Fodinibius salicampi: one gene and its partner. The protein of the gene in region 1 interacts with the protein of each later gene in a pairwise test. Links are inferred from orthologs where the notes say so. Each region holds a gene or a part of one and is shown on either strand. Other genes may lie near its edges.

Region 1 (16,617 bases):
ACATAACGAGGAGCACTCAACCCAAAAGAGAAATAATCCTCTCCCTTGGGTAGGTGGGGCTATACTGATACTCGGACTTGCCATATCCGCAGGCTTCTACTGGAGCTCTATGATGACGGTTCAGGAAGTCCGTTTTGAAGACCATAAACTGGTATCGGAGGAAAAACTGCGTGAAGTAGAAGTACCTACCGGAATCAGTCCCGATAGCCTGAATGTGATGAATATTATCACCCAGTTTGAAGAAATCCCTTACGTAGAAAGAGCGGCTGTAGACGTAGAGCCTAATGGAAATATCACTATACGGATTTCAGAGCGGCAACCCATCGCCATGCTGGTTGACGGCAATCAAGAAATGTATATCGATAAGGAAGGCACACTGCTTCCATTTACTCTGGGAGAAACAGTGGATGTTCCACTGCTCTACGGTTTCAGGAGCAAATCTCCGGGAGATACGTTGAAACAATCGCAATTTAAAGCTGCCGCAGATTTTCTCACGGAACTTCAAAACAGACCCGTTAGTAATGCCACCATTAGTGAAGTGGCATGGACCGATAATGGTATTGTTGCACTAACAAATGATAATGGAGTAAAAGTAACCTTTGGAAAAGATAGCTTCGGCACCCGGCTTCGAAACTGGGAAGCCTTTTACGGCGAAGTCATCAAACAGAAAGGAATGGAACAAATGCGATCAATTGACCTAAGGTTTGAGGGACAGATCGTAACGCGTGAACAATGAATGATCATATAACAAGTACGTGACTAAAATTATGGAAGAAAAAGAAGACAGAATTGTTGTTGGATTAGATATAGGCACTACCAAAGTATGTGCAATCGTGGCCTCTATTGATCCCCAGGATCGCATTCATATTCTGGGTGTGGGACGAGCTCCCAGCGAGGGACTTAATCGCGGGGTAGTCGTCAATATTGACAAAACGGTTAACGCTATTCAAACAGCCATTGAACAGGCTCAATTGGCTTCCGGAATTGAAGTCAATTCGGTTAATGTCGGCATTGCCGGCGACCATATCCGTAGCATGCGTAGCAAGGGCGTTATTACCATTAACAACCGGGATAATGAAATTACGGTGGATGATGTCGAACGACTGCTCGAAGACTGCCAGCAAATCATGCTTCCTACCGATCAGGAGATTATTCATGTAATCCCCCAGGAATTTGTAGTAGACGGGCAGGATGGCATCAGCGATCCGGTAGGCATGAGCGGTATGCGCATGGAGGCGGAAGTCCACATCATTACGGGACTGGTTTCCGCTGCTAAAAATATCTATCGCTGTGTAGAACGCGCGGGGTACCAAGTTGCAGATATTATTTTGGAACCTCTGGCCTCTTCTTATGCCGTGCTAGATGAAGAAGAGAAAGAAGCGGGTGTGGTACTGGTGGATATTGGCGGAGGAACAACAGACGTAGCGATCTTCCGTGATAATACCATCCGACATACCGCTGTCATAGCAATCGCCGGCAAAAAAGTCACCGACGATATCCGGATGGGATTGAGTGTGCTCGAAGATCAGGCGGAAAAGTTGAAGCGCAATCATGGTGAAGCTTATATCGATCTTATTGAAGAAGACGAAGCCATTACCGTTCCCGGCATTGCGGGACGTCCTCCCAAAGAAATTACCAAAAGTATTCTGGGCAAGATAATACAGGCTCGAATGGAAGAGATCCTGGAAATTGTGGCCATTGAAGTAAAACGAAGTGGTTATGCCGATTCTCTCAGTGCTGGCGTGGTACTGAGCGGCGGCGGATCACTCATCAAAAATGTATGTCCCCTGGCCAATGAAGTATTGGGGATGGATGCAAAAATTGGAAAACCTATAGGGCTCAGCGGGGGACTTACTGAAGAAGTAAACAACCCCATTTACGCAACCGGTGTGGGGCTTGTTATGCACGCCATCAAAACCGGTAGCGGACCTCAAAATGAGGCAATCATACCTTCTTCTACCAAAGGATCGAGTGTAGAAAAGGTCATGGAACGACTAGCTGACAGAATGAAAAGCTGGTTTAAAGAACTTTAAAATAGCATAGCAATCAAGTAGCAAAAATAAATAAAAGCAATCTAAACAAGGAGTCAATTATGAGTAATCTTAATTCTCGTTTCAGTTTTGACATCGACAGTCAAGACAATGCGAAGATAAAAGTCATAGGTGTTGGTGGCGGCGGAGGTAATGCCGTCAACAACATGATTCATAAAGGTCTGACCAGCGTAGAATATATTGCGCTGAATACCGATGCACAGGCCCTCAAGAATAGCATGGCAGATGTTACCATCCAAGTGGGAGCAAATCTCACAAACGGACTGGGAGCCGGTGCACGACCGGAAATCGGTCGTGAAGCGGTAGAAGAAAACAGACACGAAATAGAAGAGGCTATCGAAGGAGCCGATATGATCTTTGTTACAGCCGGCATGGGTGGCGGTACAGGTACAGGAGGTGCTCCTGTTGTATCTGGAATTGCCAAACGTAAAGGTATACTTACGGTGGGTATTATCACAACCCCCTTTGAGTGTGAAGGGCCCAAGCGGATGAAGTATGCCCATGAAGGCATCACAGAGCTCAAAAAGAATAGCGATACTGTTATCGTTATTCCGAACGAGCGCCTGATGGATATTGCCGATGAGGATACGACACTGTTGGAGGCTTTTGAAGAAGCCAACCAAGTGCTCTATAACGCTACCCGAGGTATTTCAGATCTTATTCTGATGCCGGGGCTTATTAACCTCGACTTTGCAGATGTACGCACCACCATGCTCGACGGTGGAGCCGCCATCATGGGTGCCGCGAATGCTACGGGAGAAGATCGCGCCGAGATTGCTGCACGTGAAGCAATCAACTCTCCCCTACTCGATGGCGTAAGTATTCGGGGAGCCCGCAATGTATTGGTTAATATTTCATCCGGAGCTAATCTCGGGATGAAAGAAACCACTACGGCTACCAGCATCATTCAGCAAGAGGCCGGTGAAGATGCAGAGATCATTCTGGGTACCGTACTCGACGAGAGTTTTGATGACGAACTGCGCGTTACGGTTATTGCCACAGGATTTGATCTGGCCGAAAATCGTAATGAAGCTCGGGTTGCTCCTAATAAGAAGGAAGCCAATCAGTCTTCCCAAAATAAAAAATCAAGCAAAATGGATATCCCTAAAGCAAGTGATGTTACAGGGCAAAGCCGTTACTCCTCTACCAATGAACCTTTCTATAAGGGAGAGAAAAATTTAAAACACATGGATCAGCCGGCTATCCACCGCCGGGGACTCAAAAATGTGCACTCTCTTAATAAAAAGGAAGAGCAGGAGCAAGATGAACAAAAGGCAAGTGAACAGAAACAAGGTGACGAATTACTAAATAACCGCCGTGAACGAATCGATAAAACGGATTCTGATCAGCCGGCTTTTCTCCGTAAAATTATGGATTAAACAAGGCTGATCGTGATCCTTTTTAGATTGCTATATTTTTTTAACTCCCACAACTGATTTTTTAATCAGTTTTCCCCATCCCGTATCTAATGCGGGATAGATTGCTAAACTATAAAGGGAGTCCTTTGATCGGGACTCCCTTTCTTTATTATATAAAAACCTGTTTCTTCGGGATTACTTCCTTTCTCCCAGGTTAGAATTCATCATTTCGGCTAAATAAGCTTATATTTAAGACAAAAGTACCTATTTAACGAATCTTAACAGATCTCTTTTTAGGACTAAGAAAATAATAATATCCACAGCTTTTCATGCATCTATTTCCCCAACAATTAACAGAAAAGATTGGCTTTGAACGAATTCGATCTTCCGCAATTGAGAATACGCGCTCTCCTATGGCTCGTGAGCAGCTTTCTTCGATGACCCCCTTTTCGGATCCACAACTTATACAGCGGCTTCTCAAACAAACCAAGGAAATGATGGATCTGCTTCAAAATGATTCGGCATTTCCATTGAATAACCTCCATGATATTCGGGAGCAGCTAAAGAAGTCGCGCGCCGAAAATAGCGTACTTCCCCTCCCCGTTTTTATGGAAATACTTGAAGTTTCTGTTACTGCCCGGCGTATTAAATCATACTTGAATAACCGAGAAGATTACTATCCTGAGCTCAAAGAAGTTTCAATTGGACTCATACCACTAAAAGAATTGGAGAATGCTCTTCAAGATGTCCTAAATGAAAACGGAGAGCTTCGCAGTGATGCTAGTCCACAGCTACAATCTATTCGCAAACGGTTAAATAATAAACGCAATGATCTTCGCAATACTATTAATCGCGCAATGAGCCGCGTTTCCAAGCAGGGTCGTGCCTCTGATGAAGGTCCCACTATCCGCAACGGCCGCATGGTTATCCCTGTACAAGCGGAATACAAACGCAAGGTAAAAGGATTTGTTCATGATGTCTCATCCTCGGGCCAAACCGTTTACCTGGAACCAGTGGAAGCGCTGAATATAAATAACGAAATTCGTCAGTTGGAGTCAGAAGAACAGCGGGAAATCGAACGTATCCTTAAAGAACTTACTGCTACCGTTCGTCGGCATCGGGAACATCTCCGGCAAAACCTGGAAGTACTTGGTACTATAGACATTATTGCAGCCAAGGCACAGCTTAGTATAGATTTGGATGGATTCGTTCCGGTCCTCTCAGAAAATAATCATCTCTATTTAAAGGAAGCCTACAATCCGCTGCTATTGTTAAAAAATAATGGACTTCCCAAAAACCAGCAGGAGAAAATTGTCCCACTGGATATGGAACTGGAAAAAGATGAGTGCTGCCTGGTCATTACGGGCCCCAATGCCGGCGGTAAATCCGTAGCCCTAAAAACGCTAGCTCTCTGTAGCCTTATGATGCAGTGTGGCTTTGCCATTCCTGCGCGGGACAGTTCCGAAATTCCTGTCTTTAGTAATATCTTTGTAGATATGGGTGACGACCAATCTATTGAGAACGACCTAAGTACCTTTTCATCGCGTCTTGAATGGATGAAACATACTCTTGATCATGCGGATGAACACAGCCTGATTCTTATTGATGAGGCCGCAGCCGGGACCGATCCCGAAGAAGGAGGAGCGCTGTTTCAGTCTTTAATCGAGCAGCTTATTGAACAAAATGCCAAAGTACTGGTAACCACTCATCACGGATCACTGAAACTTTTTGCCCATGATCATCCTCAGGCCGTTAACGGATCAATGGAATTTGACCAGGATACGCTTTCTCCTACTTACCGCTTTAAAAAGGGCATACCGGGTAGCAGTTACGCTTTTGAAATAGCGGAACGCATGCAGCTGCAGGATACGCTGCTTAGCCGTGCCCGGAATCTACTGGGGGAGGCCAAAGGCGAAATGGAAACACTAATTTCTGAACTGGAGGCCAAAACGCAGGAGGCCGAAGAACTGAAACAGAAATATGACGAGCTGAAAGCCGGCACTGAGAAAGAACGACATCGTTATGAAGAAAAGAGATCAGCTATTGAGAAAGAGAAGAAGGAAATCCGCGAAAAAGCCCTCCAGGAGGCCAAACATATTATGGACTCCGCCAATAAAAAAATTGAAGAGGCGGTAGAACGGATTGTACAAAAAGGGGAAAAAGACAAAGAGACAATCAAACAGGCACGAAAAGATGTTGAAGAATTCAGGGAGCAGGTAGATGACGAACTGGAATCTATAGAAGCAGAAGAAGCGCAACCATTTCAGGACTCCGAAGAACGACCAAAGGTAGGCGACCGGGTACGATTGCAAGACGCAAATACCACGGGAGAGCTAAAGGAAATTAGCGGGAAACAGGCAGTAGTCTCCGCCGGAGGACTTCGACTTAAAACAAAATACAAGAACCTGATTAAGGTAGAAGATGCTTCTAAGAAAAAAAAGAATCAAAAAGTTAAAGTTAATTTTGTAGACGGCGACCGTTACAAAGTAGTGAAACCCCAGTTAGAAATTCGGGGCATGCGGGGACGAGAAGCCATAAAAGAAGTACAGCATTATTTGGATAATGCTCTCGCCTCAGGACGAAATCAGGTTCACATCATCCATGGGAAAGGGGAAGGAATTTTAAAAGGACTTGTACATGAATACCTGGATAATCGCAAAGAAGTCCAAAGTTATGAAATGGCTCCTATCCAACAAGGCGGGGCTGGCTGTACTATCGTTACATTCAAATAACTTAATATCTTTTTAGCTTCCGGTATCCAACGAATCAATGATTAGAACTCACTGAATTGTTTCAATGATTGACCTCCAACTCCCTTCTGCCTGTTCATCGGTTTGAATTCCTTCCTTTTCCAGTTTTTCAGTTACTGCCTTATCTCCTGTCACGATATGCATACTTTGAAAATGCAGGTCTGGAAAAGCTGCCAATATTCGGTTAACCGATCTTCGGGAATGAAATATAACTGAGGTAGGTTCTTGCTCGCTGACGCTTTTTCGAAATTCTTCAAGCTTGCTTTCTCCTGGTCCTTCCAACGTAAATAACACCAGCTCCTGCACCGGGATATCAAGCTCCCTCAATAACCCCGGTAAGTCTTCGGCCGTTTTATCTCCGCAAGGATAAAGGGTGTCTCCTATACGTCGCACCCTAAGCATAAATTCCATCAGGTTAATGGCCTTACCTTCTGCATGAGGATGAATAGCTGGAATACCTTCTTCCTCCAGATAATCAGCCGTAACCTGATCAAGAGCTAAATTCAATTGTTGACGGGCCTCTTCAAGTACACCATGTTTTTTGACCGTCTCAATAAAAAACTGAGCATTACGTTTGCTACCATGGACAATATTTTCGAACTGGTCCAGTTCATATAAAGTTTCGGTTATGGTATCATTCTCCTCAATAAGTTCGTAGTGCTCCAACGGGCAATGAAGAACTGAAATATCGTTTTCGCCTAAAGTTTTTCTAACCTGCTCGGTATCTTCGGTGGCAGCCGTTAGTAATACAACCTGATTCATATTAGCTGTCGCTAGATTTTTTTGATATTTAGATTATTAATTATAGTACTAAAAAAGATATCCTACCCCCACATAAATCCTGGATCCCTCCTCAGAAAATCCAATATCTCCCCGTAATACAAAATCTGGACTCAACACAGACAATGCCCCTCCGAACCCTACTGTTTTTTTATATCCTTTTAATAAATCATTAAGGTCATTTTCTTCAGTAAAAACCCTCCCTGTATCTGTAAAAAGCTGAAGACCTAATTTCATTTTATAAAAATCCGGGAATCGGACTACCCAACTTCGAAGCTCTAATGTATAGGCAACAGAAGAATTGCCCCTGAAGCGATTCATGGCATATCCCCGCAATACATTACTGGCGTCATCAGCCATCGTCGAAAGCTCCCAATAAGGTACATCCCCGAATGCATGACGCGCCTCCAACCGGTTTGCAATTTTAACCTGATTGAAGAGTTGAAAATACTGCCTCATATCCAGATAAATACTCCCCATGCCATATTTACTAATAAGCTCTGGGGCATAGCGTAATTCGAAGATAGCCTTATTGCCGCGGCGTGGATCAAATTCACGATCTCTGTTTTCCCAATCCAACCCGGCCTTTACAAAATTAAGCCACCCACCCTGCCGGCCAAGAGGATCAGCCTCTGAAAAAGAAGAGGGTTCCTTGTTGATATAGGGTATGTAATAACTGGTTTCAATACCTCCCATCAAGTCCAGGCGCTTTTTCTTTTCACCTTCATTGAATATCGGGCGACGTAAATCAATATCCAAGCCAAAAGAAATAGATTCAAAATGATAATATCCTTCCTCCCAACGTTCGGAATTAAAGCTTGATTCATTGCCCTTTTCAAAAAAATTATCCTTTGGAAACCGACGGAAGTATATGCTCGTCACAGATCGAATTGGCTTTCCGAAGTTTCTTGTCCGGTCATAACTGCCATTAATTTCTACTAATCCCTTTACCGAAACCAAGGCAGAAGATTTTAGATAGCTTTTAAAAGGTTTGATGTCACCCAAATAGTTATATCGATTGTACGCAAGTCCCCCAATTAAACCCGCACTGGATGTGTATCCCACTGCCGGCACTAAGGCACTAACAATGGCATCCGATCCTTCAAGAGAATCGGCTTGTTGTCCTTGTGCCAGATGTATACCCATCAACACAAACAGGCTTACGATAACGAAAAAGCGTACGACCATACATTTATTACCCTTTCTCTTTTAGACTCCCTTCCTGGTCCAACAATTCAAGTGTTTCCATGGCGTGACGTAAATGTGGGATTACTATACTGCCGCCTACGACAAGGGCAACATTCATCGCATCTACTATTTCTTTTTTTGTATAACCAGCCTTGGTGCACTGTTCCAGATGGTAATCAATACAATCATTGCAACGCAGTACTGCAGAGGCGGTTAATCCCAGCAGCTCTTTTGTCTTACCTGGCAGGGCCCCATCCTTATAGGCATTGGTATCAAGATTAAAAAAGCGTTTGAGTCCAAGGTGATTGGCTTCCATTACCTTTTCATTCCCCTCGGCTCGGGCTTTGCGAAAATCATCTAATCGGTTATTTTCTTTTTTGACCATCTATTCACTACCTTCAAGTTGGAAAATGCTCTCAAAGATACTATATATTCTCAGGAACTCGAACTGCAAATTCGATTACAGATTTAAAAAGCTCTCCTAATTTATAAGTGAATAATTCAAAACCGAAACACAAGTTGGCAGTAATTGGAGACAGCCTCAGCCAAGGCTTCCAAAACGGTGGTGTCTATCGCACAGATCTTAATTTTCCCAATTTCTTGCGAAACTGCTGGGAACCTTCCCCGGACTTTACCCAACCACTCTTCACGGCCCAAGCTGGCATCCCTTTAAATTTAGAAATTTTGGTACGGGGACTTTCTGATAAATATGGAGATACCATAGAGTGGAATGAGTACCTTCCCGCCCTGTCACACGTTTATTCCACCCTAAGACGCATCAAACGATATTGGGAGGGGGAACTTAAACCACTTAATAATATCAAACAAAAAGAACCCTACCATAACCAATCGGTATGGGGATTCGCCATGAATGACGCCTGGATGGTCACCGAAAATTTGAGTAGCCGATTTGTCAAGACCCGTCCCGATACCTATTCTATTTTTGACATGTTACCGGATCACGCCATGTATGTTACTGCGGGACTGGTACTGAACCCCACGCTGGGCAAAAAGTTTTCCCATGCCACACAGATCAATAATATTCAGCACCTGCAAGACAATGGTGGGATTGAAAACCTCATCGTCACGATGGGACATAATAATATTATTGGTGCTGTTTCAGACCTCAAATTTATTCTCTCTGAAGAAAAGGATCTGAAAAGCTTTCCTTCAGAACGACAGTATACGGTATATCGCCCCGAACACTTTGAGCAGGAATATCGAACACTTGCTGAAAAAGTAAGTAAGGTAGGAGCACAGAGTATTATTACCCAGACGATCCCTTATGTAACTATACCCCCCGTTTCAAGGGGTGTTAACTCCGACAAATCCCGCAGAGGCCATTCGGGATATTTCGATTACTATACTCGCTTTTGGATATGGGATAAAGATTTTGATCCCGATAAACACCCTCATCTAACAAAAGAACAGGCCATAAAACTCGACCAGCATGTGGATGAATACAACCAAATCATACGACAGGTAGCCAAAGAATACGGATGGATAACGGTCCCTTTAAACAAATATCTAAGTGGCATTGCCCGCCGGCGGCTCGGTGGTCGGATGAAAATAAGATATCCAGATAGTTTTCGTGATGCCATGAAGGACCATCCCATGACTGAGCATCTTGTCACTGATGAGGACGATCCTAAATTCAGCACAGACTACCTGCGCATTGATCGAGATACCGGAAAGGTTTATAAAGGTGGCCTCTTTAGTTTGGATGGTATCCACCCCACAACCATAGGCTATGGTCTGGTTGCTCATCTATATAAACAAACAATGGAGAGTAACGGTATTACATTTGACAAACCCCTTGACTGGGAATATATCATCTCAAATGATACGCTTGTTACGGATCCCCCCTATCTACTTGTAGAACTAAGAAAATTGTTGCGTTTCTTATCACTGGGCCGACAAGATAAGTTATCAATAGTAGGCAATGGATTGCTGAACCAGCTTATGGATGTTTTCTCTTTCAGATAATCGTTTTAGAGCCTAAAAGCACAACTAAAAGAAGAGAGATAAAAAAATATTTTTATTTAGAATTAATCTACACAGTTATTATTTTCCCTCCCTGCTAATTAGATTTAATTTAAATAAAAATTATAAAAATGCATCGTTTAACGCTGACCCAATTATTATTCCCAGCCCTGGTACTTAGCCTGCTAATATCTTCCTGTGATGTTAGTAATAGTGATACTGATGACCCTTCCATTACTCCTCCCGAAACCTATGAATTCACCCGTAACGGTGAATCAACCGTCGCCTACCCTGGTCAAACCGACCGTCTGAATATGGTTGAAGAAATGAAAGCATACATCGCAACGGCACACAACGGTGAAACCATTTCCGAACAAGCACTCCTCGATATGTTTGAAAATACCGGCGGAGATGGCGGTGGCAATTTCTCTTTTGAGTCTGAAAAACAACTCAAAAACAAAACCTTTGGCCCTGATCTGGATAACAATCTGTTTGAAGATATTTTTGCCGATGCTGCCGATGCCAGCGAAAACGGCAGCGCCCGTATTCGCGCAAAGGATGGAATTGCCGGACTCTTGGAACGCGAGAATAGCGGTAATGATATATTAGTTGACGAGAAAGGACGCGAATTTACCCAACTCGTAGAAAAAGGGCTGATGGGCGCTGTCTTATATAATCAAATTTTCAACGAATACCTGACCGATAGTAAAATTGGCCCCAACGTTGAAAACAGTGAAACCGAAGAAGGTGCCAATTACACCACCAAAGAACATCACTTTGATGAAGCATTCGGTTATTTTAACGCTCCCGCTGACTTTGAATCCGACTGGGCAGATTCTCGCTCCGATGAACTTCGATTCTGGAGCAAATACTCCAATGGATCTGATGAACAGCTTGGATTCAACGATACTATTATGGAAGCCTTTATTCATGGGCGCACTGCCATTGTCAATGACAACCAAGGCGAACTTGATGAACAAGTTGATGTATTATATGAAAATCTGGAGTTGCTGGCCGCAGCTACCGCCGTACATTATATAAACAGTACACTTTCACATTGGAATGACGGCAACCAGGGCGAAGCATTTCATGCACTTTCAGAAGCCTGGGCGTTTGTCAACGCACTTAAGTACAGTCCCAATAAAACCATTACGCTAGACCAAATCGACCAAATTCTGAATAGCGATTTCGGAGAAAATGGCAACTTCTGGAATGTTACTCCAGAGGGACTTAATAACGCTAAATCCACACTCGTAGATACCTACCCCGATCTCGAATCCGTTCAAGATCAACTGTAAGATTTATTGAATATTGATCCGAATTTTGCCGGTAAATAATTTCGGCAAGGTTCGGTTCATTTAAAACATTCATTCCCTATGATGATACACTCAAGAATCACTTATTTTTCCGCTATACTGATGCTCTCGCTATCATTTGCAGCATGTAGTAACAGTACATCTCCGGATGAACAAGATAATTCCGACCGGTCCGAGATGCTCAACAACTACGGTAACAATATTATTCTACCTGCCTTTGAGGAAATACAAACCGCTGTCAAGGAATTACAGGTTGCAGCTCAAGATTTTGAAAACGAACGCACCCTTGAACAACTGGAAAATCTACAAGTAGCTTTAAAAGACGCTCGAATAGCCTGGCAGGATGTCAGCCCTTTTCAATTTGGCCCGGCAGAATCCATTCTGCTGCGATCATCTATCAACACCTATCCGGTTGACGACAATGAAATAAATGACAATATCTCTTCCGGTGATTATTCTTTTGGTGGTATCGATAACCAGGATATAGCGGGACTCCCCACCCTGGGATACTTACTCCACGGCGTGGGCGAGAGCAATGAAGAAATTCTGGCCATGTATACAACCGATGCCGAGGCCGAAAATCGCATGACTTACCTGCTCGACAATATCACTTTTGTAAAAGATAAAATCGATACGGCCACCAGCGAATGGCAGTCCTCTGGCGGCGACTATATCGGAATGTTTTTAAGCCAGGAAAACGCCGGTACTGATGCGGGAAGCTCACTAGGTATGCTTATTAATCACTATGTGCGCCATTACGAGCGATTCCTGCGCGACGGCAAAATAGGAATCCCTGCAGGAGTACGCAGTGCCGGTAATCCACGCCCAAAAGCCGTTGAAGCCTATTATGGTGGATATTCAGTGGAACTGGCGATTGCAAACCTAAATCAAATAGAGCAAATTTTTGCAGGGGCTGGTGGCAAAGGCTTGGATGACAACCTTGTCTCTATTAATAATAGGGTAGATTTTGATACGGAAGAGCTTACTAGTGATATCAAGTCGCAGATTGGAGATGCTCAGTCGGCACTTGAACAGCTCAGCGATCCGCTTTCGCAACAAATCGAAAATAATAATGAAGCGGTGTTAACTTCTTTTGAAGAACTTCACGCCCTCGTTTCAATGCTGAAAGCTGATATGACTTCAGCACTGGGTATTACAATTACATACCAAGACAACGACGGTGACTAACTCCTAATGATTCCCGAATCGGTAAAAAAGTATATTACGCCGCAAGTATCAATCGCACCCCTGGCGGTTTTCCGATTCCTCTTCGGATTCATCATGCTGGTGAGCATCATCCGCTTTACACTTAAAGGGTGGATTTATGAGCTTTATGTAGAACCAGACTATTTTTTCACCTACTATGGCTTCGACTGGGTCACCCCGCTGGGCGAAACGGGGATGTACCTGCTCTTTTTTGTAATGGGACTCGCAGCCCTGTCGGTCATGCTGGGCTACTATTACCGCTTTGGAATCATCCTTTTTTTTCTGTGCTTTACCTATGTCGAGCTCATTGACAAAACCAACTATCTCAACCACTATTATTTTGTAAGCATTATTAGTTTTTTGCTGATGTGGGTCCCGGCCCACCACAGCTTCTCACTCGATGTACTCCGCAAGCCATCCCTACGCAAAGAATACGTACCGGCCTGGACGGTTAACATCTTTAAACTGCAACTGGGACTTGTTTACTTTTTTGCCGGGGCGGCCAAACTCAATCCAGACTGGCTGGTTAACGCCATGCCCATGCGAATCTGGCTCCCTGCCAACGCCGATCTCCCGATTATCGGTCCCCTGCTGGAATACACTTCTACCGCTTACATTTTCAGCTGGGCCGGAGCGGTTTATGACCTAACGATTGCCTTCTTTCTGCTCTGGAAGCCTACACGGATTTTCGCTTACATAACAGTCATCATCTTCCATATGATGACCTATTTCCTGTTCCAGATCGGCATGTTTCCCTTTATCATGATCTTGTGTACGCTCATTTTCTTCTCCGCCGATTTCCACCAAAAAATTATTGGGGCCATTTCCGGTTTAAGGAAGCTTCTGCCCTTTTCTGTTCCCAATTCTGAACCGACTCCCAAAAAAAGTGAAGAATTTCAGCTTAGTAAAAACAGTACAAATGTTATTGGCGGGATTTTGATTATTCACTTCATACTGCAGCTTTTAGTTCCGTTACGTTTTGCCCTTTATCCCGGCCACCTGTTCTGGACGGAGCAGGGATATCGTTTTTCGTGGCGCGTTATGCTAATGGAAAAAGCGGGACACATTACTTTTAACGTTACCGATCCTGCTACCGACCGTCAATGGCAGGTACGAAATTATAAATACCTGACACCCAACCAGGAAAAAATGATGTCTACTCAGCCCGATATGATTCTACAATTTGCCCATTACCTCGAAGATGAATATCAGAAACAAGGCATTAATGATATCAAAATTACTGCCGAAAGCTATGTGACGCTCAATGGTCGACGCAGTCAACCGATGATTAATTCTGATGTAGACCTAACGAATCAGGATCGCGGATTTACCCATAAAGACTGGATCCTTCCATTTAACGAAAATCAACAAAATTGGTTCAGAAGTCTGCAATAATGAAGTACAGCACATTTTTTCCCTTATTAGTCTCTCTGCTCATATGTTTCTGTACCAGTAGCGTCATGGCTCAAAACTATACCCTGTCCGGTACAGTAACAGATAACAGTGGAAATCCCATTGTTAATGCTGATATTTATCTTGCTGATAACAAACAGGATAACAACGAACATACCTTGCCGATTCAATATCAATCTAAAACCACAACCAATAAAAAAGGTTATTACGAAATTAAGAATTTGGCAGCCGGTCAATATCAAGTTATCGTCTATTACCCAGGGAAAAGAACCCAAAGCAGGGAAGTTATTCTTAAAAATTCTGATATAATTCAAGACTTCCAGCTTAAAATGCTGGGAAATATGCTCGAGGAAGTCATTGTAGGAGGAGAGAATGAATCCACGAGTGGCATTACACGGCTTCAATCAGTTGAAGGGGTTTCCATCAATGAAAGTAAAAAGAATGAAGTCCTTGTAATTGAAGACATGACCCTGAACAAGGCCAGCAACAACAGCCGGCAGGTCTATGCCAAAGTACCGGGACTTAATATCTGGCAAAGCGATGATGCCGGAATTCAAACCAGCGTGGGCGGACGGGGTCTGAGTCCAAAGCGTAACTCCAATTTTAATACCCGCCAAAATGGATACGATATTGCCGCCGATGCACTCGGCTATCCCGAAAGTTATTATACGCCGCCCGTTCAGGCGCTTGAACGGATTGAAATCATACGTGGAGCTGCTTCCCTTCAGTATGGAACGCAGTTTGGAGGCATGCTCAATTTTGAGTTTAAGGATGGTCCCCAGAACACCCCCTTTCAACTTAAAAGCACACAATCCTATGGTTCATTCGGACTTTTCAATTCTTTCAATAGTGCAGGTGGCTCTACGGCCGACATAAATTATTATGGGTTTTACCAGTACAAAACCAGTAACGGCTGGCGTCCCAATTCCGAACTTGACCAACATACGGCTTACCTTTCTTTTGATATTGATATAACACCTGATTTTACTATTACACCCGAATACACCCATATGTATTATCTGGCGCATCAACCCGGTGGACTAACCGACGCCCAATTCCGTAACGATCCCAGCCAGTCACATCGGGAGCGAAACTGGTTTAAAGTCAACTGGAATCTATTTGCCTTGGACGCCGATTATATTTTCAATAGCAAGACTCGAATTAATAGTCGCTTTTTTGGGTTAGTTGCAGGACGTGATGCCCTCGGCAACCTTCAGCGAATTGACCGGCTTGATCAGGGAGGTGAGCGTGATCTGTTAAAAGACGACTTCCAAAATTGGGGTAACGAAATGCGCCTTATACATCGCTATCCCCTACTCAACGAACTTTCGGTCTTTTTGGTCGGCACAAGGATCTACAATGGTTATACGCACCGACGGCAGGGAAACGGATCCGATGGAAGCAAACCGGAATTCCGGTATTTAAATCCGGATAATTTAAAAGGATCAGATTTTGACCTGCCTAGTCAAAACCGCTCTATATTTGTTGAAAATATTTTCAATATCACTCCTAAATTTAGCATAACTCCCGGTGCAAGGTTTGAATATATCAACACCGAAGCTGACGGCTACTATCGCAATATAGTCAAAGATCTGGCGGGTAACATTCTTATGGATGAACGTATTGAAGAAGAGCGAAGCCGGGAGCGCTCGTTCCTGTTTTTTGGTGTGGGCTCAAGTTATCGTCATGACAGCCAGCTCGAACTCTATGCTAACTACTCGCAGAATTATCGGGCTATTAATTTTAATGATATCCGAGTGGATGTAGGCAATCTTGAAGTGGACCCGAACATGCAAGACGAACGGGGGTTTAATTTGGATCTGGGTATTCGGGGTCAAATTGATGATCTCTTTAGCTATGATATTACCGGTTTCCACCTTTCATATGAGGATCGCATTGGCACCGTATTACGCACTGAGCCAAATCCTAAATTTAATGGCCTCGTTGACCGTACTTTTCGCTATCGTACCAATATCGCCGATGCCAAAATTTACGGTATCGAATCGTTTACGGAAGTAGATTTACTTTCACTCTTTGGTTCTACCCGGGATGCGCGCCTTTCCCTGTTTACCAATCTGGCGGTTATAAATGCTACATATACGAATTCCAATGAAAATGGCATTGAGGGCAACGAAGTAGAACTTGTTCCTCCCTTTAATCTTAAAACAGGTCTTACCTTCTCTAAAGCGGGCTTTGAGGCTTCTTATCAATATACCTACGTGGCTGAACATTTTTCGGATGCTTCCAATGCCCACCGCACTCCAACAGCTATTGAGGGCATCATTCCTGCTTATCAAGTGATGGATTTTTCGGCTCAATACCACTTTGATCGTCTTAACCTGGAAGCCGGGGTAAATAATCTTACTGATGAAAAATATTTTACGCGTCGCGCTACCGGCTATCCGGGACCGGGCATCATTCCTGCCAAAGTTCGCAACTTCTATATTTCTCTGGGGATTCAAATTTAATAATACATATAGGGAATATAACTGACCCTGAACAATTCAAATCTTCAGTTTTAGTACAGATTTCATTCATGTTTAGTACATATTGCGCTCTTATACTAATTAAG
Region 2 (16,532 bases), on another replicon or contig:
AAGCTTTATAAGGAAGATGAATTTGAAGAAGCCAAAAATAACTTAAGAAGCTTTTACCGGGAGCATGGCTTTCTCGATTTCCGGGTAACCTCCGACTCTGTCTATACTTTTCCTTATACCCAGCAAAGACTATATGTGCTTTCCAATCCCGCTGAAGGCTTAAAAGTTGATATTTCAGTATATGAAGGCCCTCAATATAAGGTGAGAGATATTAATTGGGAGGGAAATACTGTTTATACTGATGAGGAACTCACCCAGACACTGGGCTTTGAAAAAGGGGAGGTCTTTAACCAGACAAAATTTAATACCAGACTTGAAATCAATCAGTCAGGTCCTGATGTAACCAGTCTCTACCAAGATATTGGGTACCTGTTTTTCCGGGTAGAAGAAAATATTGAGGTGGTAGCGGAAGATTCAGTTGACCTCAATATGAGAATTTATGAAAATGAAATTGCCTACATTGAGGAAGTTTCTTTTGTAGGGAATACCAAAACCCATGATGATATAGTTCGTCGAACCTTACGGACAGTACCCGGCCAGAAATATAGTCGTCAGAATATTATTAGGACTATACGTGAACTAGGGCAGCTGGGCTATTTCCGACAGGATGCTATTGAACCAAACTTAGTTCCGGATCAGGAAAACCAAACGGTTGATATAACCTACAATTTGGATGAATCCCAGAGTACCGACAATTTTGAGTTCTCCGGAGGATTTGGAGGCCGGGGTATCGGTTTGATTCTTTCAGCGAAGCTGAACTTTAATAACTTTTCCATACAGCGGGCGCTCAGGGGAGAAGGATGGAATCCTATTCCTTCCGGAGATGGTCAGAAGTTATCTCTTGGCGTTCAGGTTACCGGTAGTGGATACCAAAGTTACAGCCTTGGTTTCCAGGAGCCATGGCTTGGAGGTCGGCCGCTTTCGCTTGGGGTAAATACCAGTTACGACCTGATCAAATACCGCAGGTCAGATCAACGCAATGAACTCTTTTCAAGCAGTATATCGCTGGGAAGACGATTAGACTGGCCTGATGACTACTTTACCCATCGAAGTGTGTTATCCTATCAGCTGTATGATGTTGAGGGAGGAGCATCGTTCTTACCTGAAGGGGCTTCCAGTATTTTGAGTATTAAACAGATTTTAGAGCGTAATTCTACTGATAATCAGATTTCCCCTACGACCGGTTCCAAGATTCAGCTTTCTGGTGAATTAGCTCCGCCATTACCTTCATTTGCACAATATTATAAGTTAAAGTCAAGCTACCAGAACCACACAACATTGGTAGGTAAGTTGGTACTGACTAACACCGTTGAGTATGGTTATCTTGGGTATTTGAGTCAGGGCAAGCGCAGTGGTTTTCAGCGCTTTAAACTTGGAGGAACACAACTGCAGCAGCGGCAATCATTCCTGGATGATAATATTGATTTGCGTGGTTTCCCAGGTGGACAGAATGGATCTATTACCGCTTTTCAAGATGGACAGAATGTAGGCGGGCGTTTGTATTCCAAATATTCTCTGGAGTTGCGTTATCCGGCCATTACTGAACAGCAGGCGCAGGTTTATCCCTATGCTTTTATGGATGCTGGTAATGCATACCTGAATGTTGACCAATTTTCTCCCTTTGATGTAAAGCGTTCTGTTGGATTGGGAACGCGTATTTATCTGCCGATATTAGGACTCGTTGATCTCAGTTACGGTTACCGCCTGGACGGAATACCCAATACTCGAGTGCAGCCGGGAGAATGGCAGTTCCTCTTTAATATTGGTGCACCTTTTTAATGGTTAGGGTAAATACATATACTATACTTCTGGTTGTGTTATTATTTGGCAGTTTATCGATTGCCCATGGACAACAGCAGAAAATAGGATATGTAGATACCGACCAGATTTTATCAGAAATGCCTGAATATGAAGGGGTACAACAACAGCTGCAGGTGATAAGCTCCGAATGGAATAGCCAGCTGAAGAAAATGGAGGAGGAGATTAATCAGTTGAAGGAAGATTTTGAGTCCAGGGAGATTCTGTATACTGAGGAGCAGCGAGAACAAGTACAACAAAAAATCCAAAAACTCGTTACTGAACGTGAGCAGTTTATGGATCAAAAGTTCGGTGAAGAAGGGGAATATTTTCAAAAACAGAAAGAATTATTAGAACCAATACAGCGCAAGGTTTTTGAGGCTGTAAATATTATAGCCAAACGTAATAATTTTGATTTTATATTCGATCGTGCACAAAATACCAACATGCTCTATGGTAACCAGGAATTTAATTTAAATGAAGAGGTACTACAAGAGCTGGGGCTTACGTTAAATGAGTCCAGCAATTAATATAAATTGTTAGTATTATCACACGCTTTAACAAAATAGAATGTTAAAAAAGATTGATTCAATGATTAGAAAAATACTAAGTACAGCTTGCCTGTTTCTTTTTCTTTTAAGTACAACGGCTTACGGGCAGTTGAAAGTCGGATATATGAGTACCCAGGAGGTTCTAAGTGAACATCCCCAGCGCTCAGAAGTAGAACAGCAACTGAATAGCTTTATAAAAGAGAAAAGAGGAGAACTGGAAAATCGGATTGCTAATTTCCAGGATCAGGTTGCTGAGTACCAGGAGAATCAGGGAAATATGACTGATCAGCAAATTCAGCAAAGAGAGCAGGAACTTTCTGAGTTAGAAGGAGAAATACAGCAGTTTCAGCAAACCATACAAGGACAAATTCAAGAGCGTCGATCCCAGCTGCTTAATCCGTTGTATGAAGCTATGGATCAGGCGATTGCTGAGGTAGCGGAAAGTAATAACCTTGATTTTGTACTCAATGAGGCGACAAATAGTGGAGATAACGTGATCTACTATGCTGCTGATCAACAGTTGGATATTACTCAGCAGGTGATTGAACATATTAATGAGAATGCGACACAGAACTAACACAGAATCTAACTTTAGAACTATGATTAAACGAATACTACCAGTTTTATTTATTTTTCTTTTAGTCGGTGGGTTTTCTAATACCTCCTTTGCTCAAGTCCAGAATGACGATTTAACAATCGGATATGTAGATCCTCAGGCAATTCTGAGTAAAATGCCGGAGATGAAAGCCGTTCAACAACGGCTCCAGAATTTTATGGAAAGCAAACGAGAAGAGTTTGCTTCTAAACAGGAGGAGTACCAGCAGAAAGTAGCTGAGTATCAAGATAAAGAATCGGTTATATCCGAAGATGCCAAGCAACAGGAAGAAGAACGTTTGGGACAAATGGGGGCAGAACTTCAACAGTATCAGTCCCAGCTTCAGCAAGAGATCCAGCAAAAACAGCAAGAATTAGTGGGACCTCTGTTAGACCAAATTGATTCTGCTATTAATACAGTGGCTAATGAAAGGGGACTTTCTTATGTGTTGAACACGACGACCAGTAATGGAGACGTAATCCTTCTCTATGTTTCTGATGAAGCACAACAGCAATATGATATAACGGATGAAGTGATGGATGAGCTGGATATGTAGGCTCATCTGATTCTCTTAATTTTCTCAAAAGGCGGCCTGTAAAACAGGCTGCCTTTTTTATTTGACTCTTCTTTTACGGTTGCGGATGTAGTCTTCAAAAATATATCCGCCCAGATTATCCAATGATGCAAAGTATGCCCGACCTTTATTAGCTTCGGTTAGCTCGCGGACAAAATTCTGAAGGTACGGATCCCGGGCAATCATAAATGTTGTTATATCAATTTTATCGCGACGGCACTTCACGGCTTCATCCAGCACCTTATTGACAATCTTGCGATCCAGTCCAACGCTATTTTTGTACAGCCGACCATTTTCTATGATACATGAGGGTTTGCCATCTGTGATCATAAATATTTGCTTGTTGGCATATTTACGGCGGTGTAAAATATGTCTGGCCATCTGCAGCGCTTGTTGAGTGTTGGTATGGTAGGGACCAACCTTGAGATAAGGAAGGTCCTCGATACCTACTTTCCAAGCCTCATTGCCAAAGGCTACGATATCAAGCGAATCATTAGCGTAATTATTGAGAATAAGTTCAGAAAGGGCCATAGCTACTTTTTTAGCTGGTGTGATGCGATCTTCGCCGTATAAGACCATGGAGTGGCTTAAATCAATGAGTAAGACGGTAGCCACAGAAGTATGATGATCGGTATTATGTACCCTGATATCCCTTTCTTTCAAATCCATCTGATCGATGCTACTATGCTTAAACATATTCATCATCGTGCCAACACTATCAATATTGGTTAAGTCATCTCCCTGCTGCCATTGGCGTGTTTCCGGTTGGCGCTCGAGTCCCTCTCCCGTATGATCAGTCTTGTGCCTCCCTGCCGCTCCTTTGTCAAGATGTTTGAAAATTTCTTCGAGTGAATGTTTCCGAAGACTTCGCTCTGCCTTTCGGGTAATGACGAGCATATTTTCTTCTTGGTCTTGCTCTATATACCCCCTTTCTTTGAGTTCGTCTACGAAATCATCCAGATCAAAATCATCAAATTGGTTTGTAATACCATATTCGTCATCAATATCAGCCATCCAACGCAAAGCCTGAGAGACGTCTCCGCTTGCTATGGTAAGCAACTCCTCAAATAAATCCATGAGGGTATCAAAAGGAGACTGATTAGGTGATTTTTTATCTATATTGGGATTCCATTCTCGATACTTGAAATGCATGGCAAAAACATTGACTTTAGCAGGAGTATAGAGAAAACATACAGACAATAAAATTAATTCATTGGATGGCAGAAAATAAAGTGCAAAATATAGATCGCCTTCAATTTGAGCGCCAGCTTTGGTCAGAAGGGTTTGATAGAGTTATGGGGCTGGATGAAGTGGGACGAGGATGCCTTGCAGGACCTGTAGTAGCAGGAGGAGTTATTTTTAAACCGGGAACCTTTGTTGAGGAAATTCGGGATAGCAAAACTATTTCCCTGAAAGAAAGAATGTCGTTGACTGAGAAGATAAAAGAACTCGCTTCTTTTTGGACTGTTCAATGGTGTATGCCGGCCGAGATCGATGAACTGAATATATTACATGCATCTATTAAAGCAATGCACCGGTGCACTGAAGCAAAAAAAGCCCGGCCGGATTATCTGTTGGTAGATGGAAACCGATTTAGCGCGGGACTGTGTCCGCATAAATGTTTGGTCAAAGGAGATGACCGTTCGATGAGTATTGCAGCTGCTTCTATTATTGCCAAGGTTTTCAGAGATAAATGGATGATTGAATTACATAAGGAGTATCCTTATTACGGCTGGGATACCAATGTGGGTTATCCTACAGCCCAACATTACAGTGGACTGGAGGAGTATGGCTATACAGAATATCATCGGCAAAGCTTTAAATTGCGTACAGACAAGGAAGTAATGCTGGAGGAAACTTAGAATTAGCGATAGATGCTGAATTGTCGCTTATAGTAATCGAGGTTTAGACATATTCCCAGCATAAGGGTGTTCGTAATAAGTGCTGATCCCCCGTAGCTAATAAAGGGTAGGGGAACACCGATGACAGGGATAAGCGCCGTTGCCGAACCTACATTGATGAAGAAATGAGTAAAGAATATAGTGGCAACCCCCACCATTACAAGTTGTGCAAATGGATGCTTATGGGTCGCTGCAGCTTTTAATAAAAGCAAGGTAAATCCGAGTAGGAGTAGCACAACTATTCCAGCTCCTATAAATCCAAATTCTTCAGCAATAACGCAAAATATAAAATCTGTCCACTGCTCCGGAAGAAACCGAAGCTGGGTTTGGGTTCCTTCCATGAATCCTTTTCCGTATACGCCACCCGAACCAATAGCGGTTTTAGCCTGTATGATGTTCCATCCAGCGCCCTGTGGATCAAAAGAGGGATCGGTAAAGGCTTCTATACGTGCACGTTGGTGGGGCTGTAATATTTGAAAGAGGGCAACCTGAACCCCAATCACAAGGAGAATACCGGTGGCGAAGGAAGTAAATGTAAGCCAAGTGCTTCGCTGAAGCATAAAGACCAGCAGGGTTAATACTACAGCGGCAAGAATCCCCCAGTACCAGCTAATTATGCTTACATAGCCAATGATTGCAGGAGAGATAATAAACAGGGATATCCCATAAGGTAGACCCGACCAGAAAAGTACAACGGGAATAAGCGCCAAAAATATGATGGCCGTACCGGTATCGTTCTGAAGGAAAACAAGTACTGTGGGGACGAGGATAATCAGTACAGTGGTAACGGCTGTCTTAAGATTATCAGCAGAAATATTACGTCGGCTGGTCAGGTAGCTGGCGACAGCAAGCACAGTCGCTATTTTCATTAATTCGCTTGACTGCAGGTTAACAGGTCCTAATACCAACCAGCTTTTGGCTCCATTAACCTCCCGGCCAATAAACAGGGTAAGAATCATCAGCAGCAGTCCAATAGCATAAAAAACAAATGCTCCTTCTTGAAAGGTACGCGGATTTATATATTGAAGTCCCACCAGAATTCCCAGGCCGATACCAAATGCCACTAATTGCTTATAGAAGTTGATTTGTATGTAACCAGGCAGGAATTCAGCCACTGGGCCCTGAGTAGCACTATAAATGGCTACCAGGCCAACTACTACAAGGCCGATCCATAAAGTGCCAAGAGACCAGTTATATTCTCCAAAACGATTCATTTTTTAATTGTTTTCGGGTCTTGGTTCAAAATTCATCACGTAATCGTACACATGGGAGCGACCAATTTCTCCATTGATATACTGTTCTACCATTAATGAAGCTATGGGTGCAGCTGATATAGAGCCATAACCAGCGTTCTCAACAAGTACTGCTACAGCAATTTGAGGGTTTTCTACGGGAGCGAAACAAATAAACCATCCGTGATCCTGTCCATGTGGATTTTGGGCTGTACCGGTTTTCCCGGCAACAGCTATACTATCTAAGTCTGCGTAGTACCTCCCGCTACCCTCCGTAACTACTCTTCGCATACCATCTTTAATGACCGCCAATTCACTTTCATCGACCCAACTTATTTTTGTTGTATCTGTATTGGGATATATAACCCTTCCATTTGGTTCCCGAATGGATTGTACAAAGTGGGGTTTGATGGCATAACCGCCGTTTGCAATTTGTGCCGCTACGGTAGCCATTTGAAGCGGTGACGCAGCCATGAATCCCTGTCCAATACCGAGGCTAAGCTGGTCGCCTATGCCCCAGGTACCTTCACCAAGGGTATTGTTTAAGTACGAGCTGTCGGGTAAAATACCAGACGTTTCACTGGGTAGGTCGATGCCGGTGGGGCGACCAAGGCCAAAGGACGAAGCTAACTCATTCCATCGATCAATGCTATGGGAGCGTACCATTTCATCCATTAGCCAGAAAAAGAAGGTATTGCTGGACTCTTGGATAGCTTTGCCAATATTGTATTGTCCCGGGTCAGCTAAATCGTTATATCGTCGTCCCCTTGAGTAATAACCCGGATTATAAATAGTTGTTTGTGGAGTAATTACCTCCATCTCCATTCCCATAAGACCCATAAGGGGTTTAAAGGTAGATCCGGGCGGTTGCGCACTTGAAGTCGAACGGTTGAAAAGAGGGTTTAAAGTATCAGCATTTATACTTTGCCAGTAATCAGCATCTATTCTACCCGCTAGGCGTCTTATATCAAATTCCGGAGCACTGGTCATGCTCAGGATGCTCCCATCCTGGGGGTCAATAGCAATAGCTGCTCCTTTCTTTCCTTCCATGAGCTCCTCAGCCAATAGCTGCAGATCTGTATCGAGGGAAGTATGCAAATCAGCTCCTTTTTGAGGCGCTTCATCCATAGATCCATTTTGATAGGATCCAAGATTTTGACCCATCGCATTGACCAGAATATATTCTGTCCCTTCTTTTCCTCTGAGTTGGGATTCATAGCTCTTTTCAAGGCCGGTTTTGCCGATTTTATCTCCCAGATGATAACTATCCTTGGCCAGGTACTCTTCCTGGGAGACTTCCCGGAGGTAACCCAGTACATGAGAAGCTCGAAGACTGTCAATAGGATAGTGACGCTTGCTTTCAATTTGATGGCCAATGCCCGGTAACTGCCAGATGTTTTCCTGAATTATTGAGAAGGTTTCAAAATTAATTTCAGTAAACAGCCGGGATGCCCGATGCCAAGAATATGAGCGGGCTTCCTCTACGCGTTTTCTTACCTCCTCAACAGGTATATCTAATAATCTTGCGAGAATGGGAGTGTTTTCATCCTTATAACTGGAAGGAATAATAGTAATAGAATAAATGGGCTCATTTTCTACTAATAGTTTCCCATTACGATCATATATAAGACCACGCGCTGGATTGACAATCTGTTGTCGCAGGGCATTTTCCCGGCTTAGCGGATCATAGGTATCATATTCCAATATTTGAAGCTGGAAAAGACGTCCTAGAATTATCAGCCCCAAAACGATAATGATACCCATCAAAACGCGAATGGATATATGGCTGCGCTTTTTCTTCTGATATTGCATGAATGGTACTACTTATTAGTTCTGAACATATAGAAAAGAGCTGCTACTATAGCTGAATATAAGCTACTTCCAAGTAGGTAAGCTCCAAAAAGTGTTTCTGCCGTGTAATTCTGGATAAAGATGTTCAACCCCAAAAAAATAAGATTATGGAAAAGAGCGGCAAGTGCAACAGTAATAACGACTTGTCCAACACTTAATTGTGTTTTATGATCTTTAGGAATAAATCGATGAACGATATATATAAGCAATGTTTTAGAAAACATATTGAGCCCCCAAACATCAAGCAGAGCATCCTGCAGAAATCCCAAAGAAGCCCCCATCAGCAGAGCTGCTGTTCTGTTTTCCTTACTCATATACCAGACCAGGAATATAAGAACAAGATCAGGATATGCTTCAAAAATAGTTAAATGCCGAAATAGCACAAGCTGAAGAATCAGGAAGACAAGTCCTATGCCGATATGTTTAAGCCGCCTTCCGGTCATTCTAAAGCGTTCTGATATTGTTCGTTAAGTTTTTGGATCGTAGTATCGGGTTGAAATTTAACAACAAATCCGGCCGTCATGCTATAAATATCTGCAAAAGGGTTGACGATAATTTTCTGTATATCCCGACCCGGTTGATGTTCGGTCCGTATCACTTCTCCAATAGGAATATCCGGAGGAAATTGATTACTGTATCCAGAAGTGATTACTATTTCTCCGGAATCGACCTCTACGGTTTGAGGGACATAGTTTAGCTGAAGTTCATGAATGTTTTTACTATCCCAGGAAACAATGCCATAGGCACCTGAGTTTTGTAGTTTGGCACTAACCTTAAATAAACTGTTAAAAATTGGCATTACCTGGGAGTACCCTCCATCGGTCAGTACAACCTTTCCGGCCAATCCCTCGGCTGCTACCAAAGGCATACCAGCGGTTATACCTTCTTCAGTACCTGCATCAATAGTTAAAGAATTAAATACCTGGGAAAGTTCTTTTCCCACAATTTGTACGGGATATAGATTAAGATTACTATTGCGGCTGAATTCAAGTAATTGGCGAAGTTCTTCATTCTCTTCACGAGCTGAACGTAGGCGACTTAACTCGTCAAGTAGTAAAACATTTTGTTGTCTGAGGTAAGTGTTAGTCCTTAAGGCCTGCCGATAAGTTCGAATATTAGATAACGGTTCCTCCAGGTAGCTGAAAACAGTTACCGAAACAGTTCGTAAATTATGAAGCCCCCCCTGATGACGGCTGACAATAAGGCCTACCGCAACAATAAGTAAAAATGCTGCAATAATATGATCTTTAATTTCCGTTATTCCCGGAAAACGAATTTGCATTCACTTCTTCCTTCCTTAGATACTTAGGTAATTACGGTTCGGTAATAATCGAGATCTTCTAATATGGCGCCGGTACCACGTACAACGGCAGTTAAAGGATCTTCGGCAATGTGGACAGGCAAGTCGGTAGTTTCCCGGATTAGTTTATCAAGATTTTTAAGCTTGGCACCTCCACCGGTAAGCATAATACCCCGATCCAGAATGTCCGCTGACAGTTCAGGAGGAGTCTGCTCCAGGGACTTGGTAATAGATTCAACAATAGTGTTTACCGATTCGGAGATTGCCTCCCGAACATCTTTGGATGTAACGTGGCGGACTCGGGGGACCCCGTTAACAAGATCACGTCCTTTCGTATCCATTTCTATTTCTTCATCGAGAGGAGCAGCCGACCCGATTTCGCACTTGATCTTTTCAGCAGTTCGTTCTCCGATAAGGAGATTATGATTCCGCCTGAAATAATTAATAATATCTTCATTCAGCTCGTCACCACCCAAACGTACCGACTGTGCATATACGATACCCGAAAGAGCGATGACAGCAATCTCAGTGGTTCCCCCGCCTACATCTACAATCATATTTCCAATCGGCTCGTGCACATTGAGTCCAATTCCGATTGCCGCTGCCATGGGTTCGTCTACGAGATGGACCGATTTGGCTCCGGCATGTTCTGCGCTGTCCCGAACAGCTCGGCGTTCGACCTCGGTGATGCCGCTGGGTACACAAACAACCATTGTTCGGGTACTGGAGTACCATTTCATTTTAACCTTGTCAATCATACCGCGAATCATTTGTTCAGCGACCTCAAAATCCGCGATAACGCCATCACGTAGGGGGCGTACGGTGCGGATATTCTTATGGGTCTTTTCGTGCATCAGCCGGGCCTCGTGTCCTGTTGCAACAGGTTCATTCTGTGTGTTCAGGGCAACAATGGAGGGCTCATTAAGTACGATACCTTCCCCCCGGGAATAGATAAGGGTGTTGGCGGTACCAAGATCGATAGCAATATCGGTGTATAGCCAGTCAAACCAACCTTTTCGTTGCTGTTTATCTTTCTTAGATGTAGATACGTTATTGTCCATATTAGCTATGTGTAGATGAGCTGCAAGTAGTCAAATTTTACCTTAAAAAAGACCAAAAATAAAAATACAATTTTGTACGTCTATTTCCGAATAAATAAGAATAAAAGTTAAAATGAAAATGTTTAATGCCTAAAAAGTCTTTTATCGGTGAAGACCATGGTAAGATCAAGGGCGTCAGCGGTTTCTATGACTTGGTCATCGCGAATACTTCCGCCTGGTTGAATTACTGCAGTGGCGCCTGCTTTAGCCGCGGCTTCTACTCCATCGGGAAAGGGGAAGAAGGCATCAGATGCAATGGCGGTACCTTCTATTGAGAGTCCTTCTTCTTTGGCTTTGGCAATAGCAATTTGCGAAGCTTCTACACGGCTTGTTTGCCCTGTGCCGATGCCAATAGTTTGCTGATCTTTAGCGTAAACAATGGCATTGGATTTTACATGTTTAACCACCTGCCAGGCAAAAAGCATATCGCGAAGTTCTTTTTGGCTCGGCTGGCGCTTTGTCACCACTTTAAGGTCGTTTTCATCAAGAATAGAGAAATCAAGGTCCTGACTGAGTGCTCCTCCGAAGATCGAACGGAACTGTTGTTCTGAGCTATCACTCAAATACTTCTTTTGGCGAATAAGGCGTCTTTTTTTCTTCTGCCTGAGCAGAGAAAGAGCGTCCTCAGTATAGGAAGGAGCAATAATAATTTCAGTAAATATTTCGTCTATTTTTTTAGCGGTATCAAGATCGAGCTCCTGGTTGACAGCTACAATGCCTCCAAAAGGGGATTTAGTATCTGTTTGGAAGGCTTTTTCCCATGCCTTGGTAAGATTCTCGTCAGAGGCTACCCCACAGGGAACGGTATGTTTAAAAATAGCACAGGTTGGATCAGAATCCTTAAAATCAGCAATAAGTCGCAGGGCGGCATCCACATCAAGGAAATTATTATAGCTGAGTTGCTTGCCGTGAAAACAATCGATGAATTCTTCTTGGTAGCCATATACGGCCGCTTTCTGATGGGGGTTTTCGCCATAGCGCAATTCCTGGGATTTAGGGAGTGATATATTCAGCTGTTCCGGCTGTTCCTCCGATTTAGTATCGAGCGTATTGAAATAGTTGGCAATATGGGTGTCGTAGTGAGCGGTATGATTAAACGCCTGGCGCGCCCATTGCCGACGCTTAGTAAATGGGATACCGTTTTCCTGTTCAAGTGAAGCTATGAAATCATCATACTGTTTGGGAGCAGTAAGAACGCAAACGTGGGCAAAATTCTTGGCTGCTGCCCGAATCATAGTAGGACCGCCGATATCAATGTTTTCCGTAGCTATTGCAGGAGTACAATCGGAATTATCAATCGTCTCTTTGAAAGGGTACAGATTCACCACAACTAGCTCAATGGGATCAATATTTAGTTGTTTCATTTCATCGAGGTCAGATTGATGGCTGGTTCTTCCCAAAAGTCCACCGTGAATAATAGGATGCAGCGTTTTAACCCGTCCATCCAGACATTCCTCAAAACCAGTAACTTCACTCACATCTGTAACCGGCAGTTCGGCTTCTCTTATCTTTTGAGCGGTACCCCCTGTGGATATAATTTCAACATCATGTTGATGCAAGACCCGGGCCAGCGGAATAATATCTGTTTTGTCGGAGACTGAGAGCAGGGCTCTGTTAATTGAAAGGTTATGTTCAGGTAGTTCAGAAAGAGGTTGTAAAGACACAGTTTAATTATGTTTTGGAATGTTTATTAGCAAGTTTAGCAATAACTTCCGGAAGGAGCTGATGTTCCTGTTTTAATACACGTTTGGCTAACTCTTCGGCATCGTCCGTATCGTAAACGGGAACTTTTCGCTGGGCCAGAACAGGTCCTTCGTCATATTCTTCGGTGACGATGTGAACGGTACAGCCCGACTCCTGTTCCTCGTTTTCAAGAACAGCCTGGTGCACGTTAATTCCATAAAAGCCCTTCCCTCCGTATTTGGGTAACAGAGAAGGGTGGATATTGATGATCTTTCCTTCATAATTTTCTATAACTGCAGAAGGAATCTTTAACATGTAACCGGCGAGTACGATAAGATCGGTTTCCCAATTGGCAAGCCGGGTAAGAAGCGTATCGACATATTCTGATTGATTATCAAAAGCGCCGGGATAAATTGTGACATGGGGAATGTTATGCTTTCGAGCCCGTTCAATAGACTGAATATCGGTTTTATTGGTAATCAGTCCACGTATACGTCCATTGATCTTTCCTTCTTCTACAGCATCAATAATCGACTGAAAGTTTGTTCCCGATCCGGAGGCAAAAACGACAATGTTAATCAATGGAAAACGATACTATAAGTTGCTATCAATTTAAGTGGGTGAAGATAAGTAAAAAAGTTTAAAAACGAAGCCTTATTTCCGCAAGTAGGTTTGTTATTCTGTAGACATTGAGTCCGGTGAGCGAAAAACATAATAGTTATTAAGACTCCATCGTATCTGATTGATCGTAATTTTTATAACAGTAGCTATGGGAATAGCAATTAGCATACCGATGATACCGGCGGTTTGTGCACCGATCATAATAATAAACAAAATGGCAACGGGATGAATATCGGCCGACCGGGAAAAAATAAGTGGTTGAAGAACCAGATTATCCAGCATTTGAACTAAAAGTATGGCAATGATACAGGGGAGAACCAGCGAAAAGTTTCCAATTTCAATAATAGAAACGATGATGGAAAGTATATAACCGATGGCCGGACCGAAGTAAGGAATCGTATTGGCCAATCCTATCGCTATTCCGACTGAAAGTGCGTTGTTAAGTCCCACAACGGAAAGTACAATCCAGGAGGCTAGGGCAACGATGAAACTTTGTAGCATTACACTTCGGAAATAGATGCCCAAACGGGTTTCGATTTTGTCAACAAGGCTCAGAGTGGTTTCAAAATATTTATTAGGAACCAGTCGCAGAATATCCCGTCGAATACGTGCTCCGTCTTTTAAGAAAAAGAAAGTGGCAAATGGAATGACCAGAGCAGCATAAAAAATATTGGTAAAGACACCAATGATATTACTTAGGGCAGTAGGAAGTTGACCAATGTTAAAAAGCTCCTGTAACATGGTAGTTATATTATCACTGAGGAACCGATCAGGTAGAAAAGAAAAGCTTTCCGTTAGGCGTTGTTCGATTTGTCGTGCTATACTCTGAATGTTTTGGATATTCAATTGTCCTGCCAATTCTACCATCTGGCTTACGATGACCGGCAAAATATTGGTAGATATCCAGATAATGAGCAGAATAAGAGCGCTAAGTGTCAGGCAAATGCCAAACGTTCGGTTTATGCCCGCCGCCTGTATGCGGTTAACGATTGGGTCTAAGATATAACTTATGATTATTGCAATGACAGCATAGCCTACCAGGGTGCCAAAATAGTAAAGCAGATAAAAGAGAATGCCAACGGCTCCCAGTCCTAAAATTGATTTTATAAGCCGTTCCAGAGTTAAATTATTCATCTTTTTCTAAAAGCTTCATAAGCTTATCGATACAGTTATAGATACTGGAAGGAGAATATCCTTTCCTTGCCAGATGGTCGATAACTTTCTTTTTTCGCTTTAGTGGATGTTCTTCTTTTAAAAAACGTCTTTTACGTTTTGAAATTAAATGTATGAAAGTTTCTTCGAAATCTGCACCTTCAAAAGCTTTTCTGACGCTTTTTTCAATATTTTGCCGTTTGATTCCCTTTTTATAAAGATGAGCTTTAACTTTGGCGGGTCCCCAATTATTTTTCCGGCTTTTTTCGGATGCATATTTAAGAGCGAATTCCGTATCGTCGATATATCCTTTTTCCTGAAGTTCATCCAGTACCCCCGTAATAGTTTCAGGGGCATAGTCTTTTTGCAGAGCTTTATTCATTAATTCCTGCCGGGAGTGATCCCGCCGGCTTAGTAATCCCATCAGGTAGGATTTTATAGCAAAACGCCCTTCTTCGCGCTGTAATTTTTTGAAAAGAGAGGGAGTTATTTCAACCCCCTCCTTTAGATTAAATGCCAGAAGCGTTTGCTCATGGACGCCCAAGAGGAAATTTCCGTCCGCGAAAATAGAATAGCGCTCTTTATTCTTTTTCTGGATGGTTATGCCGGTGATGGTAGCAGGGAGTGCGGAACCGGCATCCTCATAGGAATCTGTGGCCATGGTTAATCCTGCTCTTCTTCCTTGGCTTCTTGTTCTTCTTCATTTTCTTCTGTAGGCTGGGGATTCATTTCGTTACGCACCATTTCCTCAATCCGTTCCGTTAACTCAGGATCTGATTCGAGAAATTCAATCGCATTATCTGTTCCCTGGCCAATAGGCTCGCCATCATAACGATACCAGCTGCCTCGTTTTTCGATGATATCGTATTCGACCGCCAGATCGAGAATTTCAGACATGCGGGAAATCCCTTCGCCATACATAATGTTGAATTCTACCACTTTAAAAGGTGGAGCTACCTTGTTTTTGACCACTTTTACCTTAGTACGGTTGCCAACTACCTCATCTCCTTTTTTGAGGGAACCGATACGGCGGATATCCATACGAACAGAAGAGTAAAACTTAAGCGCTCGTCCCCCGGAGGTGGTTTCAGGATTTCCGAACATGACTCCAATTTTTTCCCGGATCTGATTGATAAAAATTACGGATGTTCGTGTTTTATTGATGATACCCGTAATTTTACGCATCGCCTGAGACATCAGGCGGGCCTGCAATCCCATATGCGAGTCGCCCATCTCTCCTTCCAGCTCAGCTCGTGGTACCAGTGCAGCAACAGAATCCACAACAATGGCATCCAAAGCAGCGGAGCGAATAAGTGTTTCGGTTATTTCAAGGGCCTGTTCACCGCTATCGGGCTGCGAGACAAGCAATTCATCGGTATTGATGCCCAGGTTTTTTGCATACCGGGGATCAAAAGCATGCTCGGCATCTACAAAGGCTGCATACCCGCCCGCCTTTTGAGCTTCGGCTACAATATGCATTGCAAGCGTCGTCTTTCCACTTCCTTCCGGACCATAAATTTCAGTAATACGTCCTCGCGGAACTCCTCCCACTCCGAGAGCTTGGTCAAGTAGCAGGGACCCCGTAGAGATGCTGGGAACATCCTGTGCCGCTTCGTCTCCCAGGCGCATAATAGTGCCTTTCCCATGTTGTTTTTCGATTTGGCCGATGGCCATTTCCAGTGCCTTTTCGCGATCGTTATTGTCAGACATAAGTACGTTTCTATAGTTATCTTTTGTTTTTCATCGGTTAATATATCAAATAAAAGTGACAACATAGCGTCATCCCTATCTGTAAAAAATACTGTGAATTAATATATAGACCGGTTCTGCTATATTGGAATAGTTGATTAGTTCGCTGTATTCAAAGTTAACTCCACAAAAATAGCAGGAATGAGTAAGTAAGATCGTTTTAGCAGGTAAATCCTTACAATCTTTTTTAAAAATGTTTAAAAAATGAGCATTTTAATCATTTGGATATCAATATTTTCCAGCTTCTCTTTTAATTTGTATTTAATTTTGACAAATTCCTGCCTCACTATGTATGTAAGTGATGAGGGAGTTCCCCTTTTACTTATGATTGTGTGCTTAACTATAGTTATTTTTCGTTGATATTTGTGATAAATATCACACCTTGTCAGGCGGATAATTATATTAGGCGCAATTTTGCAGAATGTG

The links.
Region 2: the proteins of ftsA (region 1) and ABEB05_RS14555 interact in binary tests that used the Escherichia coli proteins (3 or more experiments, as listed by UniProt). The link is inferred for Fodinibius salicampi from one-to-one orthologs.

What each region holds. Positions count from the first base shown.
Region 1 is NZ_BAABRS010000002.1:410,337-426,953, reverse strand. Bases 41-2,900 are described here. They hold ftsA (cell division protein FtsA), read left to right. Parts: upstream 41-767; coding sequence 768-2,033; downstream 2,034-2,900. Other genes in these bases: ftsZ (cell division protein FtsZ), read left to right, coding at 2,093-2,900; ABEB05_RS09685 (cell division protein FtsQ/DivIB), read left to right, coding at 41-736. Also shown: more of ABEB05_RS09685, read left to right, coding at 1-40; more of ftsZ, read left to right, coding at 2,901-3,430; ABEB05_RS09670 (endonuclease MutS2), read left to right, coding at 3,739-6,141; ABEB05_RS09665 (uroporphyrinogen-III synthase), read right to left, coding at 6,190-6,921; ABEB05_RS09660 (BamA/TamA family outer membrane protein), read right to left, coding at 6,970-8,127; ABEB05_RS09655 (carboxymuconolactone decarboxylase family protein), read right to left, coding at 8,135-8,512; ABEB05_RS09650 (hypothetical protein), read left to right, coding at 8,647-10,113; ABEB05_RS09645 (DUF4856 domain-containing protein), read left to right, coding at 10,242-11,408; ABEB05_RS09640 (imelysin family protein), read left to right, coding at 11,487-12,614; ABEB05_RS09635 (HTTM domain-containing protein), read left to right, coding at 12,621-14,027; ABEB05_RS09630 (TonB-dependent receptor), read left to right, coding at 14,093-16,513. UniProt on the Escherichia coli protein: Essential cell division protein that assists in the assembly of the Z ring. May serve as the principal membrane anchor for the Z ring.
Region 2 is NZ_BAABRS010000004.1:217,240-233,771, forward strand. What follows is about bases 8,835-11,609. They hold ABEB05_RS14555 (rod shape-determining protein), read right to left. Parts: upstream 10,863-11,609; coding sequence 9,807-10,862; downstream 8,835-9,806. Other genes in these bases: mreD (rod shape-determining protein MreD), read right to left, coding at 8,835-8,944; mreC (rod shape-determining protein MreC), read right to left, coding at 8,941-9,783; purH (bifunctional phosphoribosylaminoimidazolecarboxamide formyltransferase/IMP cyclohydrolase), read right to left, coding at 10,985-11,609. In the rest of the region: outer membrane protein assembly factor BamA, read left to right, coding at 1-1,779; ABEB05_RS14510 (OmpH/Skp family outer membrane protein), read left to right, coding at 1,779-2,327; ABEB05_RS14515 (OmpH/Skp family outer membrane protein), read left to right, coding at 2,389-2,925; ABEB05_RS14520 (OmpH/Skp family outer membrane protein), read left to right, coding at 2,948-3,499; ABEB05_RS14525 (vWA domain-containing protein), read right to left, coding at 3,557-4,669; ABEB05_RS14530 (ribonuclease HII), read left to right, coding at 4,735-5,379; rod shape-determining protein RodA, read right to left, coding at 5,382-6,632; mrdA (penicillin-binding protein 2), read right to left, coding at 6,636-8,462; more of mreD, read right to left, coding at 8,471-8,834; more of purH, read right to left, coding at 11,610-12,565; purN (phosphoribosylglycinamide formyltransferase), read right to left, coding at 12,573-13,166; ABEB05_RS14570 (AI-2E family transporter), read right to left, coding at 13,260-14,339; ABEB05_RS14575 (regulatory protein RecX), read right to left, coding at 14,332-15,018; recombinase RecA, read right to left, coding at 15,021-16,067. UniProt on the Escherichia coli protein: Forms membrane-associated dynamic filaments that are essential for cell shape determination. Acts by regulating cell wall synthesis and cell elongation, and thus cell shape.